4 regions of the Paenibacillus sp. JT22N1 genome follow, and region 1 is predicted to be linked to each of the others. Evidence: riboswitches for the same ligand, from Rfam matches in the RefSeq annotation. Region 1 holds a riboswitch; each other region holds the start of a gene.
The links. Region 1 has a riboswitch for ZMP and ZTP ahead of AC58UU_RS32685 (DJ-1/PfpI family protein). Riboswitches for the same ligand answer to the same signal wherever they lie in the genome.

Region 2: it holds a riboswitch for ZMP and ZTP, as region 1 does, so the genes downstream of both, AC58UU_RS01545 (bifunctional 5,10-methylenetetrahydrofolate dehydrogenase/5,10-methenyltetrahydrofolate cyclohydrolase) here and AC58UU_RS32685 (DJ-1/PfpI family protein) in region 1, are expected to answer to the same signal.
Region 3: it holds a riboswitch for ZMP and ZTP, as region 1 does, so the genes downstream of both, rpiB (ribose 5-phosphate isomerase B) here and AC58UU_RS32685 (DJ-1/PfpI family protein) in region 1, are expected to answer to the same signal.
Region 4: it holds a riboswitch for ZMP and ZTP, as region 1 does, so the genes downstream of both, AC58UU_RS03855 (DJ-1/PfpI family protein) here and AC58UU_RS32685 (DJ-1/PfpI family protein) in region 1, are expected to answer to the same signal.

Annotation. Positions count from the first base shown of each region.
Region 1 is NZ_JCAUAW010000023.1:99,230-102,622, forward strand. It holds gene AC58UU_RS32675 (SDR family NAD(P)-dependent oxidoreductase) at 1-278, shown strand, start outside; gene AC58UU_RS32680 (hypothetical protein) at 362-505, shown strand; ZMP/ZTP riboswitch at 1,753-1,831, shown strand; gene AC58UU_RS32685 (DJ-1/PfpI family protein) at 1,891-2,490, shown strand; gene AC58UU_RS32690 (GNAT family N-acetyltransferase) at 2,568-3,038, shown strand; gene AC58UU_RS32695 (MarR family winged helix-turn-helix transcriptional regulator) at 3,204-3,393, shown strand, end outside.
Region 2 is NZ_JCAUAW010000001.1:336,794-340,186, forward strand. It holds gene AC58UU_RS01525 (M14 family metallopeptidase) at 1-55, shown strand, start outside; gene AC58UU_RS01530 (hypothetical protein) at 158-367, shown strand; gene AC58UU_RS01535 (DUF2524 domain-containing protein) at 409-609, opposite strand; gene AC58UU_RS01540 (hypothetical protein) at 928-1,107, opposite strand; gene AC58UU_RS01545 (bifunctional 5,10-methylenetetrahydrofolate dehydrogenase/5,10-methenyltetrahydrofolate cyclohydrolase) at 1,234-2,097, opposite strand; ZMP/ZTP riboswitch at 2,160-2,239, opposite strand; gene AC58UU_RS01550 (FAD-dependent oxidoreductase) at 2,321-3,393, opposite strand, start outside.
Region 3 is NZ_JCAUAW010000028.1:26,340-29,732, forward strand. It holds gene AC58UU_RS34595 (L-threonylcarbamoyladenylate synthase) at 1-585, shown strand, start outside; gene AC58UU_RS34600 (manganese efflux pump MntP) at 650-1,210, shown strand; gene AC58UU_RS34605 (low molecular weight protein arginine phosphatase) at 1,268-1,861, shown strand; ZMP/ZTP riboswitch at 1,938-2,018, shown strand; gene rpiB (ribose 5-phosphate isomerase B) at 2,122-2,580, shown strand; gene AC58UU_RS34615 (TIGR01440 family protein) at 2,621-3,226, shown strand; gene glyA (serine hydroxymethyltransferase) at 3,293-3,393, shown strand, end outside.
Region 4 is NZ_JCAUAW010000002.1:3,023-6,415, reverse strand. It holds gene AC58UU_RS03865 (Ger(x)C family spore germination protein) at 1-34, shown strand, start outside; gene AC58UU_RS03860 (hypothetical protein) at 147-368, shown strand; gene AC58UU_RS03855 (DJ-1/PfpI family protein) at 887-1,480, opposite strand; ZMP/ZTP riboswitch at 1,543-1,621, opposite strand; gene AC58UU_RS03850 (GlcG/HbpS family heme-binding protein) at 1,772-2,245, shown strand; gene AC58UU_RS03845 (sugar phosphate isomerase/epimerase family protein) at 2,307-3,137, opposite strand; gene kduD (2-dehydro-3-deoxy-D-gluconate 5-dehydrogenase KduD) at 3,138-3,393, opposite strand, start outside.

The sequences.
Region 1 (3,393 bases):
CCGTGTTCGCAACCGAGTTTATCGGACACTCGATGGACCGCTCCGTGATGAAGCCGGAGTACCTGCCGTATTACGAAGCTTTTCAAAAAGGATTTTCGAACGTCAAGATCGGCGATCCGGCCAAAGCGGTGCAATATATTATTTCCGTCATTAAAAGCGGTAATGTGCCGCTCCGGCTGCCGGTTGGATCTTATTCTGCAGACACGATTCGCGAATCGTATAACAATAAGCTGAAAGAGCTCAGCGTATGGCATGAGCGTTCGGCTGAAGCGGATTGATGATAGTTCTGTTTGAAGACGAGATCCTCCAAATGTAGATTGTTAATTGAGCCATCTTATTAATGAACACTTGAGGAGGAATCTTGCATTCGAAGGTGAGCGCTTCGCCTAGTCCGCTACGTACGCAGCTACCCGGAACAGCTGCCTTTCCTGCGCGACCTGGTGGGCCGGAGGCTACACGAAAGCCAGCTCCAGCCGTTAATGAAGGTGAACCGTATCATAAGTAAGGAAAAGAGCCGTAGATGAAATGCCCCCTTAGAATAGCCCTTTTGCCGTAGATGCAGGGGGCTATTTCTGTTACGCCTTCCATGAACTAATTTTACTAAATCTTAAAATGGTGAAACCATTGAGCTAAGCACTACCCTTCACTTTTGTTAATCTATCCAATGATACGGTGAACCGTACCACAAGTCGTTGAACTAACGGAAACGATAGTTCAATTAACCGCTTTATCATGAGGCGGTTTTTCTTTTGGTTGAAATCAACAATATAGAATAACAGAAAACCATATTCTCTATTTAGGAGGAACGGTTTTTTTATTCCTTCCATCAAGCAGCCTGACTTATGTCCAAGCAATCACTATGTAGGGAGCATATGTTTATATCGTAATGAAAATTCACTGAGGGGAATGAGTAAATATGAGCGGAGTAGGTACTAGCGCAGCAGCTGTTTTGGTTCTTTTTGTTCTTTTGGTAATCATCTTATCAGCAACTTGTGTGTGGTAAAATTCTTTAATACAACACTAATATCGAGAAAAACAAAAACGGTTCCTATCGCGAAATAGATGCGCGAACACGGATCGTTTTTTTCTGTTGTTGGAAACTAAAAAACACCTTCTCATAAAGAGAGAGATGTTTTAAATGAGAGGCTGACAGAGACGAGTGTACTGGTAATATACAATATATGTTCAAGTGGATAGTTCCGCATTAGGTCAATACCCCATTTCGATACCCATTTCACTATTCCTTCCAACAAGCAGCTGTAGCCGATCAGATATCCCACCACTAACCGTCACGATACGTAGTTTACGGGTTATACCTTAATGGATTTGTGCAATACGCTGATTTTGATTACCATAACAACAACTTTGTGATCGCTCATTATCAGTTTGTTTGGACTCACTATTTCGTGGAAGCTGTTACTATTTTCGGTCTCTTCACATTAATACATTTTTTAAGATACCGACTTAAAAATAAGTGGGAAAGAAATAGAAGTCATTACGGAGAACGATAGTTGAAAGAGACTGTAAGCAATAGTTTGTAAGAAGTACTTCAAAACTTATTTGTAATTCAGGTTTTTTGCCCGAAAACACCACTTCAAAACTTATTTGTCACCAAACAGGAGATGATTATGCTAAATAATTAACGAACTTTATTAGGCGGGGTTTGCAGTCCCCAGCATTAAGCTAAAGGGCAGGTTAACGTGATAATTAACTTGATTATATTAGTTTTTTCGGACTATAATAAAGTAAATATTTGGTATGTGTAACTGGCGAAACGTGGAGTACCACGAGGAAGCACATATTTCAAACGCCGTTCGCCTGGGCAAAGTATTTGATCTAAGATCAGATGCTTTTTTTTTGTTTCATTCATGAAAGGGACGGTGTTATGGAATGAAAATAGCTTATATTCTTTTTGACAAGATGACAACATTGGATTTTGTCGGCTTTTATGAAGCGGTATCTTGGCTAAAAATTCTAAATGCTAAAGAAGATGTGTCTTGGGATCTCTGTGCAAAACACGAGGAAATTACAGACGACCGTGGTATGACAATAAAGATAAAGCATATTAGCCCAGATCTGTCTAAATATGATTTGATATTTATACCCGGAGGTATGTCTACCAGAGAATTGAGATACGATATAGAGTTTGTTTCTTGGATACAAAGTGCTCGTGATGTGGAATACAAAGTGTCTGTTTGTACGGGTGCTTTGCTTTTAGGTGCCGCAGGGTTCTTAACTGGTAAAATGGCGACAACGAACCCATCTGCTTACGAATTATTGACTCCTTATTGCACAGAGGTTGTTAAGGCTCGAATTGTACGGGATGGGAATATTTTTACCGGCGGAGGTGTTTCAGCTTCTATCGATTTAGGTTTGTACCTTGTTGAATCATTAACGAGTACAGATGTAACGGAAACGACTAAAAAGATGATGGATTACCCGTACTATCATTCAGGGAAATTGACTAGTGTTTTCATGCCGTACGAGTGATGGAATAGTTAAAATTACAAATCACGAATGAAAGTTAATTATTTTCAATAGCTTCATATAATTTAGGGGGTGAAGGCTTGATTATACGTTTATTGGAAGATAAAGATCGAAGCCAAGTTAATGATATTATGGCAAGTCATCCTCTTCAATTCCCAGAATTCATCATTGATAAATACCCGCAAAGGTGGTCTGATTTTTTGGAGATAAAGGATCATAAGAACTGCGGGTATTACGTGGCACATTCCGATATTATTCTTGGCCATGCTGGATATATTTTTGATGTCGAAACAGGCTTTTATGAAATAGTTGGGGTAGCAGTTCATAAAGAATGTCAACGTAAGGGAATCGGAAAATTACTACTTGATACCATATGTAATCAGGTCCATTTAATTGGTGGGAAACAGGTGATTCTACACACTTTGGGTCATATCAGAAATGAAAAAACGCTAATTTTCTACCAGAGTATCGGTTATGAGCAAGTAAACTTTGAAAAGGACTTCTTTAAATCTGATTATCATAGAGTAACTTTTGTGAAAAAGTGGGACTAATAGTATTCCGCTAACGTAATGTTGAAATGTGATAATTAATTGTTCAAAACTGGCTCAGTCGTTCTGATTGTTGAGCATTGAAGAAGGAAGAGTTTATTGACCGAAAAAACAAATCGTGATAGTATTGATTCATAAATTTCGAATTCGAACTATAGAGGGATTTGTATGAATGATCAGGATCTACAAGCTACATTGAAATTGTTTATCGTCCTTTCACGAGCTTACAAGAGTGTATTGGAACATTCGCAGATCGATGCGCAACGCCACGGGTTAAGTCTATCCGAATTTTCGGTTATGGAACTATTGTATAGCAAAGGTCCCCATCCGTTAAAAATGATCGGAGAGAAGATTGTAT
Region 2 (3,393 bases), on a different contig from region 1:
CGCAGCACTCTATGAGGAATTGGTTCCGATCCTATTGACGGCGATGGAATTTTAAAATTTGTCATAGACAAGTATAACGAACTTGAGCATGCTTCCCAAGAACCGTTCCGCCCAGACTTCATATACTGAAGTAAGGAAACAGTTGGGAGGCGTGGATATGGCACCACCTAAAGGGAAGGGCAAGGCATCCAAGAAGAAAACACTTTCATCCAGAGTGCAATACACGATGAGGATAGTGGAATCGTCCACATGCGCAGTTTGTAAGACGCCATGCACAAGAGGACTTCGATATTTGGCCCTAATGTCGGAGCCGGGAGCTGTTGGAAAAGGGGTTCCATGTATTTTGACAAGAAGAAAGATCAACTAATGCAAAAGTCCACGCCCCGTTATCAAAGGCGTGGACTTTCTTCATTGTGGGATATGTTCGCTTGGGATAGAACACTTATTTTCAATAAAACGAATTTGATTCTCAAGTCGATTTCGATGCTCTTCTTGTTCTTTGTCGGAAGAGGCTGTTTGCCCTTGGAATTGTTCAAGCTCTTGTTTTAAACTATGCAGGTCAGAGCCCGCATTCGCACAGTCATAATTGCTTTCTAACTGATCGAGCATATATCGGCCTCCTGATGTGAAATGTCGTTAACTCTGACCTTTCTTATGTTTCTTATTGCTTTTCTGATCCGTTGAACGTGTTGTTGTATTTTTTCTGGATTGTCCTTGCTGCGTATGAGATTCTGACATGGTTGTTCACTCCTTAAAATGTAGGATTTTGGGCGGTGCGTGATTATTATAAGCATTCGGCTGAATTTGATACGATAAAAATGAGAAATCCTCAACCGAGTCCATTGAAGGAAGAGTGATCTAATGAAAAAAGCCCCGCGAGCGATTTGAAATCGTTCGTCAGGGCTATGTGCGGTGAGTGAGTATGGATTAATGGTTCGGTGTCAGCAATTTATCTTCTAAGGATTGTTTAACCTTCTTGATTGCATCTGTCTCTAATTTGTGGTTTTGGTTAAATTTAGTGCCTGTCAATGCAAGCGCTTCCTTAACCGTCATTTCCACACGAATCAATTCTTCACCTTGCGGGATTTGCACGGAATTGTTGCCCATTTGTATCACTCCTATGTCAACTTTTTGAAGTGGAAACCTTGATTTGATGCACTTTCAATATAACACACCATGTTAGGTTAAGCAAGGGACATTAAGACCTATTTTAGAAAAAAGAATGTCGGAAACTCAGGTTATAAATTTGCTTTTTTCGGCAGCAAGGACGGTGTGTTTGAGCAGCATAGCGATGGTCACTGGGCCAATTCCAGCAGGGACAGGGGTAATTGCGCTCGCCTTTTTGTGACAAGCATCGAAATCAACATCGCCAATGTTGCCAGCATTGTATCCAGCATTGTATCCAGCATCTAAAACGACAGCACCTTCCTTAATCCAGGCTCCTTGAATAAATGCAGGTTTACCAACGGCTGCAACGACAATATCAGCTAATCCAATAATTAAGGGGAGATTGTTTGTTTTAGAATGGCAAATGGTGACAGTAGCGTTTCTATTCAGCAGCATAAGCGATACGGGTTTACCTAAAATAGGACTCCGACCAACGATAACCGCGTGCTTGCCTTCAATAGGAATCTGATAATAATCGAGGATAGCTAGAATAGCGGCTGGGGTACAGGATGGAAAGCTGGCCACTCCAAAAGCATTTTGAGCAAAGCCCAGCATGGTAACGCCATCCACATCTTTTTCGATCTGAATGGCCTCAAACGCAGCTCTTTCATCAATATGGTGTGGAACCGGATGCTGCAATAAAATACCATGGATCTGAGGATCCTCGTTTAATTGTTGGATAACGGCAATAAGTTCCTCTGTCGTAGTTGATTTATTTAGGTGGATTCGTCTGGAATCAATGCCTAGCCGCTTGCATGCACTGCTTTTCATACGTACATAGGTTTCGGAAGATGGGTCATCGCCAACAAGTATCGTAGCTAAACATGGCGGGATACCTCTTGCAGACAGTTGTTTGATTCTTTCGACTAATGTCTCTTTAATGCTTTTTGCTACGCGTGTACCATCCAAAATTAATTTTTCTGAATTCATGTTTCCCTCAACCCTTCATTTGTTTGTAAAAACACAAAGAGGTAAGGGGGATAAATCCCCCTTACCTCTGCCCAGGCGTACGGCTGTAACATCAATGTGCTTCCTCATGGGTATCCATGCTTCGCCAGTCACACATCAACTTTTAATTGATCTAATCATAATGGCAGGTTATGGAATATGCAACTCTTAAAAATGATTTATTGGTGCTGTTGATTGCTTTCGATCAACCATAACAACGGATTTCAACAATCTCTGCCCGTTCCGTCCCGTTCGTCGCTTCAACGACCACACGAAGTCGATCAGTCGTTACAACTTCTGGCAAAAGATGAACATGTTTGCGCGTATGATTATCGAGTCCCTCAGCTACTGTGGTCCAATCACCGCCGATGAAGGCCTGAAGTTTATAGTCTTTGACCAGTTCAGGAATGATCTCGAATTCCGTCCGATGATGATGTAAATTAATTAAATCTTCGTTCACGTCATCATTGAAAGTGAGATGTACGCTGCGAATCCGCACAGCCTCCGGCCAACTGGCTTCAAGCCACTCTGGCTGCGAGACCTCAAGGCCAGCCGACGACCAAAGATGAGGGCCTCCGTAAGGACGCTTATATCCATCGGCAGCTTTGTCGACTGCGAATGCAGATGTGGGAGCGAGCAGACGGAAGCAGATTGGCTTCCGAATGAATGCTTTCGCGCTCCAATCAATGACCGGCTGATGATGATGCATATCACCGAAATCTACGGCATCTTTTGATGCAGCATCATGCTTGAAGGAAAGCACACCCGTTTGTGGTCTGGCTGATAGATGGACCGAAAGCGCCGGGTTGCTTCTGAGAATGATAAAAGCATTCTGAGCGGTTTCAGGATGCCATGAAAGGGCAGCCTTTACCCACTGCTGAGAACCCTCGGCTACAGCTACTTGAATGGACGTCACCTGTGTGTGTGGGACGTAGTTCTGCGGCTTCCCAGTGCTCCAGAGCTCTACTGTCAGCTCCGTAGCTTCCGAAGCATCCAGCAGCAGCTCAATGCCGTCAATGAACGGATCTGCCGGCACGAGAAGCGCCACATGCGCGGTCAGCGGCAGCACCGACGCAGATTGCTCGAGCGCAAGTCGCGTCAAGGTGCTGGAGGCTGTCATCTCAGCGCGGAGCACGAGGTCTGCCGCATCCGCGTTCTTCAGACCGAGGACGGCTGCATCCTGTCGAAGCAGCGTCTGTTGAAGCTCGCTCAAGTGGCTGCTGTGCAGCTCGCGAGGGGAGATGCCCTTTGCCGCGCAGAGCGCGGCTCCTGTGCCCG
Region 3 (3,393 bases), on a different contig from region 1:
TCTCATGTCAGAGATGATTTAGATGGTCGGATTGGCGGGATTGTGGATGGTGGTGCAACTGGGGTTGGTGTCGAGTCGACTGTGATCGAGCTTGTAGGCGGTGAGCTATACATTTTGCGTCCTGGCGGTGTTACGGCGGAGCAGCTGCAATCGGCACTGCCTGCTATTCGGATTCATGAGCCAGAGCGGGAAGAGGTACAAGATTCCGAAACACCGCGTGCTCCTGGGATGAAGTATACACATTACGCACCAAAAGGATTTATGCATATCGTTCAGGGTGAAGATACAGAATCTGTTGCTGAATGGATCCAAAACGATATTGATGCAGCCAAAGCACGTGGCGAGTCAACGGGTATTCTTACTTTTGAGGAGAGAGCTTCTCGTTACGAAGCTGATGTGGTTATAGCCTGCGGATCATTATCGCAACCGGAAACAATCGCTCAGGATCTTTATGCTGCGTTAAGGCAATTTGATCAAGAAGGCATTCAATATATTGCTGCAGAGGGCTGTCCAGAAAAGGGGATTGGCCTTGCGATTATGAATCGACTTCGTAAGGCAGCCGGTCATCGGCTTGTACGTGTTTAGCTAGCATGATTCCCTGTTTGTCCGCATATCTTGAGAGAGAAACGTGGACAAGGGGGATAGCACTATGCTCGCATCTGGGGTAGAATTTGGGCAGCTGATAACAATTATTATTATGGCGATTGCTTTGGGCCTGGATGCTTTTTCCTTAGGGATTGGCATAGGGATGAAGGGAATTCGTTTAATTGATATTATGAAAATAAGCGTCGTAATTGCTGTTTTCCACGTCCTCATGCCTTTAATGGGTATGTTTATGGGGCAATATGTTTCTTCGCTGCTTGGTAATGTCGCTACAGCCGCTGGGGGATGTTTGCTCATTCTGCTGGGTTCGCATATGGTGTATAGTTCGATTCGTGGAGAAGAAGCGACTTCTTTTGATCATAGGTCAATTTTGGGCCTGACGATCTTCTCACTTAGTGTCAGTATTGATTCATTCTCTGTGGGTGTATCCCTTGGTATGTTCGCTACGGATATATTGTTGACGGTGTTAATATTTGGTCTGTTTGGAGGCTTGCTATCCATCGCCGGTTTATTGGTTGGTAGACAGGTAAGCGGCTGGGTAGGCGAGTACGGCGAGGCGTTTGGGGGGCTTATTTTGCTCACGTTTGGGATCAAGTTTTTACTATGATACAATAGGGGTATAGAAAGTTTTCGTCTTAGCTTAGCTTACGATTAGGAGGGAATCATGTTGCGAATTCTATTTGTCTGTACAGGAAATACGTGCCGCAGTCCATTAGCAGAAGGTTTGCTGCGTATCAGGGTGCACCAAGAAGGGCTTGCGGCGGAGGTTCGTTCAGCAGGGGTATCCGCGGTGACGGGCGGTCCAATTTCCCGAAATAGTGCATCGCTTTTACAGGAAGCGGGGTTCAAGGATTCCATTAGTTCTTTGGCGATCCAAGAGTCTGAAGTGAATTGGGCTGATCTCATTTTGACGATGACGATGGGTCATAAGCGTACGGTCATCCAGCGGTTTCCGGGTGCGATTGAGAAGATTTTTACGCTCAAAGAGTACGTCGAGGATGACGCTCATATTTTACAGGCGATTGAGGAAAGGGAGCAGCTCGTTACGGAGCTTCAGCTCAAACAGGCTCTTTCGCAAGCAGTATCTGTAGAAGAAAGAAGCCGCATTTATAAACTTGAACATGCGATTCCTGACTTTGACATTTCGGACCCGTTCGGAGGCTCCATAGAGATTTACCGACAAACGGCTGAGGAAATCAGCGGGAGTTTAGATAAATTGGTTCAGAAAATACGTACAAGAAACGAAGGCTCCAAATAACTCAGGTTCTAGATATACGAATTACGGATACGTCTTTACACATGGGGTAGAATGCGATAAAATAGATCTATCAATCAAGACTCAATGTAACTGGCGACGAGTGGGAGTAACCACAATGGAGCATTGAGCTATACGGCCGGTCGCCTGGGCAAAAGAGCAACGCGCGTTTTCTAGCGTGTCCGCTCTTTTTTTCGTTTTCTGGTGAGCTTTGGGATATAATAGGATGGTCGAATTCGAACATGCAAAGGAGCGTTCTATTCATGAAAATTGCTTTAGGTGCGGATCATGCAGGCTATCGTTTGAAAGATGTTATCATTCCTTTTATTGAGTCATTAGGTCACCAAGTCGTCGATTACGGCTGCAGCTGTGCAGATTCGGTCGATTATCCCGACTATGCGCTTAAAGTTTGTGAGCAAGTAGTTTCAGGTGAAGCTGACAAAGGTATTCTAATTTGTGGAACGGGTATCGGGATGTCAATTGCCGCGAATAAGGTTCCGGGCATCCGTTGTGCACTCGTGCATGATCTTTTTTCAGCGAAAGCGACGCGTGAGCACAATGATACGAACGTACTTGCCTTAGGGGAACGTGTTATTGGACCGGGTGTAGCTGAGGAAATCGTGAAAATCTGGCTTGAAACCGAGTTTTCCCAAGGTGTTCGTCACCAGAATCGCATTAACAAAGTACAAAGTATCGAAGACCGTTTCACATTGCATCCATAGAATATTTCCTAACGGGAAATTCCAGAAACGAGGGCTCACGATGACAGATTCCATTCTTTCTAATATTTCCGAGGCTTTGGAAACGAATCTTCGGGAATTGGTCAAAGTCGGCAATCTAAGATCAAGTCACATTCTGATTATTGGAACGAGCACAAGTGAAATTCTCGGGCATAGGATCGGTACATCGGGTACGCTGGATGCAGCCAAGCCGATTTTTGAAACGGCGCAGCGCATAAGCCGCGAGTTCGGGCTGCACTTAGCCTTTCAATGCTGCGAGCATTTGAACCGTGCAATCGTTATCGAGGAAGAGCTGTTATCGCATGCGCCTCAGCTTGAGCCTGTCTCTGTCATTCCGGTGCCAAGGGCCGGAGGTTCGATGGCCTCCTATGCGTATCGCCATTTCGCGAAGCCGGTTGTTGTCGAGACGATTCAGGTTCATGCCGGAATCGATATTGGCAGTACGCTCATCGGGATGCATCTGCGCCCAGTTGCTGTGCCAGCAAGGCCGCCAGTGCGTAACATTGGCCATGCCTATGTCACGATGGCTTTTACCCGGCCTAAGCTGATTGGCGGTACAAGAGCTGTATACCTATCTGATGAAGCGGAACAACTCTATCAAACAGCCGCACCCGATGCGGATTGTTAAACTTTTTAACATATCAAATGGAATTAAGACTTAACAGATAAAACTACCCTGTAGGAGGAATTTAATATGACAAACTTTTTGAGCAAACAAGATCCTAAAATTGTAGCAGCCATGAACCTTGAGCTTGCCCGTCAACGTGACAAAATCGAGCTTATTGCATCCGAAAA
Region 4 (3,393 bases), on a different contig from region 1:
GGTGATCATAGGAAGTATGGGGCCCGTGAAGTGACTGGTCTTGGAGCAGGTACCCCTTTTTGACAAAAAGTAGATAAGGTTTTGAAGTAAAAATTTGCGTTTTTTTCTTCGTGCCTTTACACTTAAAACAAAAATGGAGTGGTGAAATGAGTAAAGGCAGAGTTTGGAACAAGGGTAAACGCAACGGGGGTGGCGGACCAGCGCCTGGAACAAGTTATAAGGAAAAGCTCGCGGCCACCATGCAAGCGGAAGGTAAACCCGCCCCGATTATCGATCTTAAGAATCCGATTAACCAGGTTCAACGTATGAATCGTGAGAATTGGGTCGAGAGACCCGTTCGTGTTAACCGTGAACAACCTAAAAAATAAGGCAGATAAGCCTATCCAGACACTTTATGAGTGTTGGGGGGGCTTATTTTTTTTTGGAGGTTTAGCCCTGTTAAGAAGTGGAGATTTGGATTGTTTTCTGGTATGAGTGATTTGGACAATATGAGAGTGGCTGTCCAAAAAGTTTTCGAAGATGTCTGAGAGATAGGCAGTACACGCAGAGTTTGCCGCCCTGTGACGCAATGATGAAAAGTATCGTTACAGCATTAAAACGAAGTTTGAGCTCCATTGCAACAATGTAAAATATCGTTCCATCAATCTTTTATGAGCCGTTATACTCCCAATCGCCCTCCTAACGATGTAAAACATCGATGCAGCAATCGCAATGCGACCTCAACTTGAATCTAACGATGAAATACATCATTGCAACAAATAGGCTGTGCAAAAAGTACATCAACCTTAATAAACGCACTCGCTCACTCGCTCACTCTCACGCTCACACACACACTTTTGCTCTCGTCCAAGGCAAGTGTAAGCCGTTTATCCTTATTAGTAGGTAGTTACTCCAAATTCACATTAAACAACCGTCCCGATTGATAGTACGGGTAATCCATCTTTTGTTGAACTTGTTGCACGAAATGAGAGTCAGTGAGCGATTCAATCACGAATAATCCTAAGTCAATGGAGGCAGAAACGCCGCCACCGGTAAAGAGATTCCCGTCTCTGACGATTCGTTTTTTTACAACTTCGGAACAGTACGGCGTCAATAAATCGTAGGCGGAAGGATTGGTGGTTGCCTTTTTTCCATGCAGGAATCCGGCTGCACCTAGTAACAACGCACCAGTACACACAGAAACCTTGTAAGTCACATTAGCTGAGGTTTGGAGCCAAGAGATGAAGGCAGCGTCGAATCTTAGGCTTCTCGTTGCAAATCCGCCAGGTACAAACAGGAGATCGTATCCTGATAGATCGGGATAGACATGTGTTACCTTAACGGTTAAGCCTCGGTCGTCCGTAATTTCCCCCTTATTGGAGCAGAAATCCCAAGAGACATTCTCTTTAGCTCCCAAAATGCCCATCCATGTGATAGCTTCATAAAAGCCGGTAAAATCTAACGCAGTTACCCCATCAAAAAGTACGAATGCCATTTTCATAAACAGCCACCTGACCTTTCTACTGTCATTGAAGCACAAAAAAGCACTTGATCAAGGATCAAATACTTTGCCCAGGCGTACGGCTGTTTGCAATGTGCTCCCTCATGGTTATCCATGTTTACGCCAGTCACACATCGGTTCAATTTCTATAATCTTACAATTGCTCGCACCGAAATTCAATATCTTTTTTCAAGTGATGACCATGACTTAAACCCTTAACGTCCCCATATGAATGGAAGAGGCGTTTGTTGCGCACTTCATAATGGCCGACAAGCAGGGAGGGAAAGACTTATGAAATCGGTTTTTAAGCTTGAAGTAGAGGAAGCGAGGGTCATGATCGCAGCAGGCATACAAGCGGCAATAGAAGCGAATGCAGCCGAAACGATATGTATCGTAGACGATGGCGGGTATCTAATTGCGTTAGAAAGAATGAATGGCGCTCGCAATACGAGCCCGGAAATTGCCATGGCTAAGGCGTTTACTGCTAGCGGTCACAGGCGATCAACACATTTGTTCAATCAGCCAGGTGGCCCTGCGACAATCCATGGTGAGGCATTTGGTATTCATGCGATGATGCCGGGCAAGTTTGCTATTTTCGTCGGGGGATTTCCGATTGTGGTGGGCGGCAGTGTCATTGGCGGAGTCGGCGTAAGTGGTGGGAATGGTGAGGATGACATAGCGGTGGGGGTTGCGGCGTTAAAGGCGCTGCAGTCTTATTTGGGTAACGCGTACGAAGTTATGACAGAACCAGATATAAAGAAATAGGCGTAATTCCAAATAGGAGGGCCCCACTCCCCCCAATGATAGAGAGAACGGGGCCAATTTATTAAGTCAAAAGGCTTCTCACGTATTGAACGGTTTCGTCAATCGTATCATCAGCAAGCTGTTCTAAGGAGATATCGATGCCTGGTTTTGCCCGGTACAGCTTTTCCAAAAACGATTTCGTTTGGAAAATACCCTTACCAGATCGTACCTCTTTCCGCTTGTCGTTCTGAATGACAACATCCTTAAGATGGGCGAGGACAATCCGGTCACCAAAAGCAGCAAATGCCTGATCAAGGAAAACATCTTGTGAATCTATTGCTGTTGGCGGGAGCAGGTTAATTGGATCAAACACAACCCCCAGATTGCTGGAAGGAATCTCATCCAGAATTCGAACCATTTTCTCACTGCTAGATAACGTGTGAGTGAAAACAGGTTCGAGTCCGATGAAGACACCCCAACGTTCCGCTTCTTCTGCTAATTCTTCAACTGTTTGCTTAAGGGTTGCCCAACCAATGGCCTCATAACGCTCGGAATCCTGCGAGAGGTAAGTCGTTAGTTCAGCCGTTTCCGTCGCAACGATAGAAGTACCAAAGTCTCTGGCGAAACGCAGATGCTCTTTGAACCGGTTGATTTCATGACGCCGCTGCTGCGGATCTGGATGAATCGGGTTGATATAACAGCCAAGTACGCCAATCCTGATACCAGAACGTTGGAATTGCTCACCAATGTGGTTGGCTAGAGCAGGGCTAAGCCTACCGAGGCTGGTGTCAATATCACTAATTGCTTTGCTGAGTGCCAGTTGAACGAAGTCAATGCCTCGTCCGCTTATCTTCTCTGTTAATTGCTTCAATGGAAGATGGCCGACGGTATGGGCTAACGTACCGATACCCATCTATCTAGCCATCCATCCGCCGTCCACGCACAGTACGTGTCCGTTCATATAATCCGACGCATGTGATGACAAGAAAACAACAGGACCTTTCAAATCCTCTGGTGAGCCCCAACGGCCTGCCGGGATTCGATCTGTAATGGATTGTGTGCGTTTCTCATCTTTGAGGATAGGTGCTGTATTATTAGTCGTCATGTAACCAGGAGCGATGGCATTGATCTGGATGCCTTTCCCAGCCCACTCGTTGGCTAATGCTTTG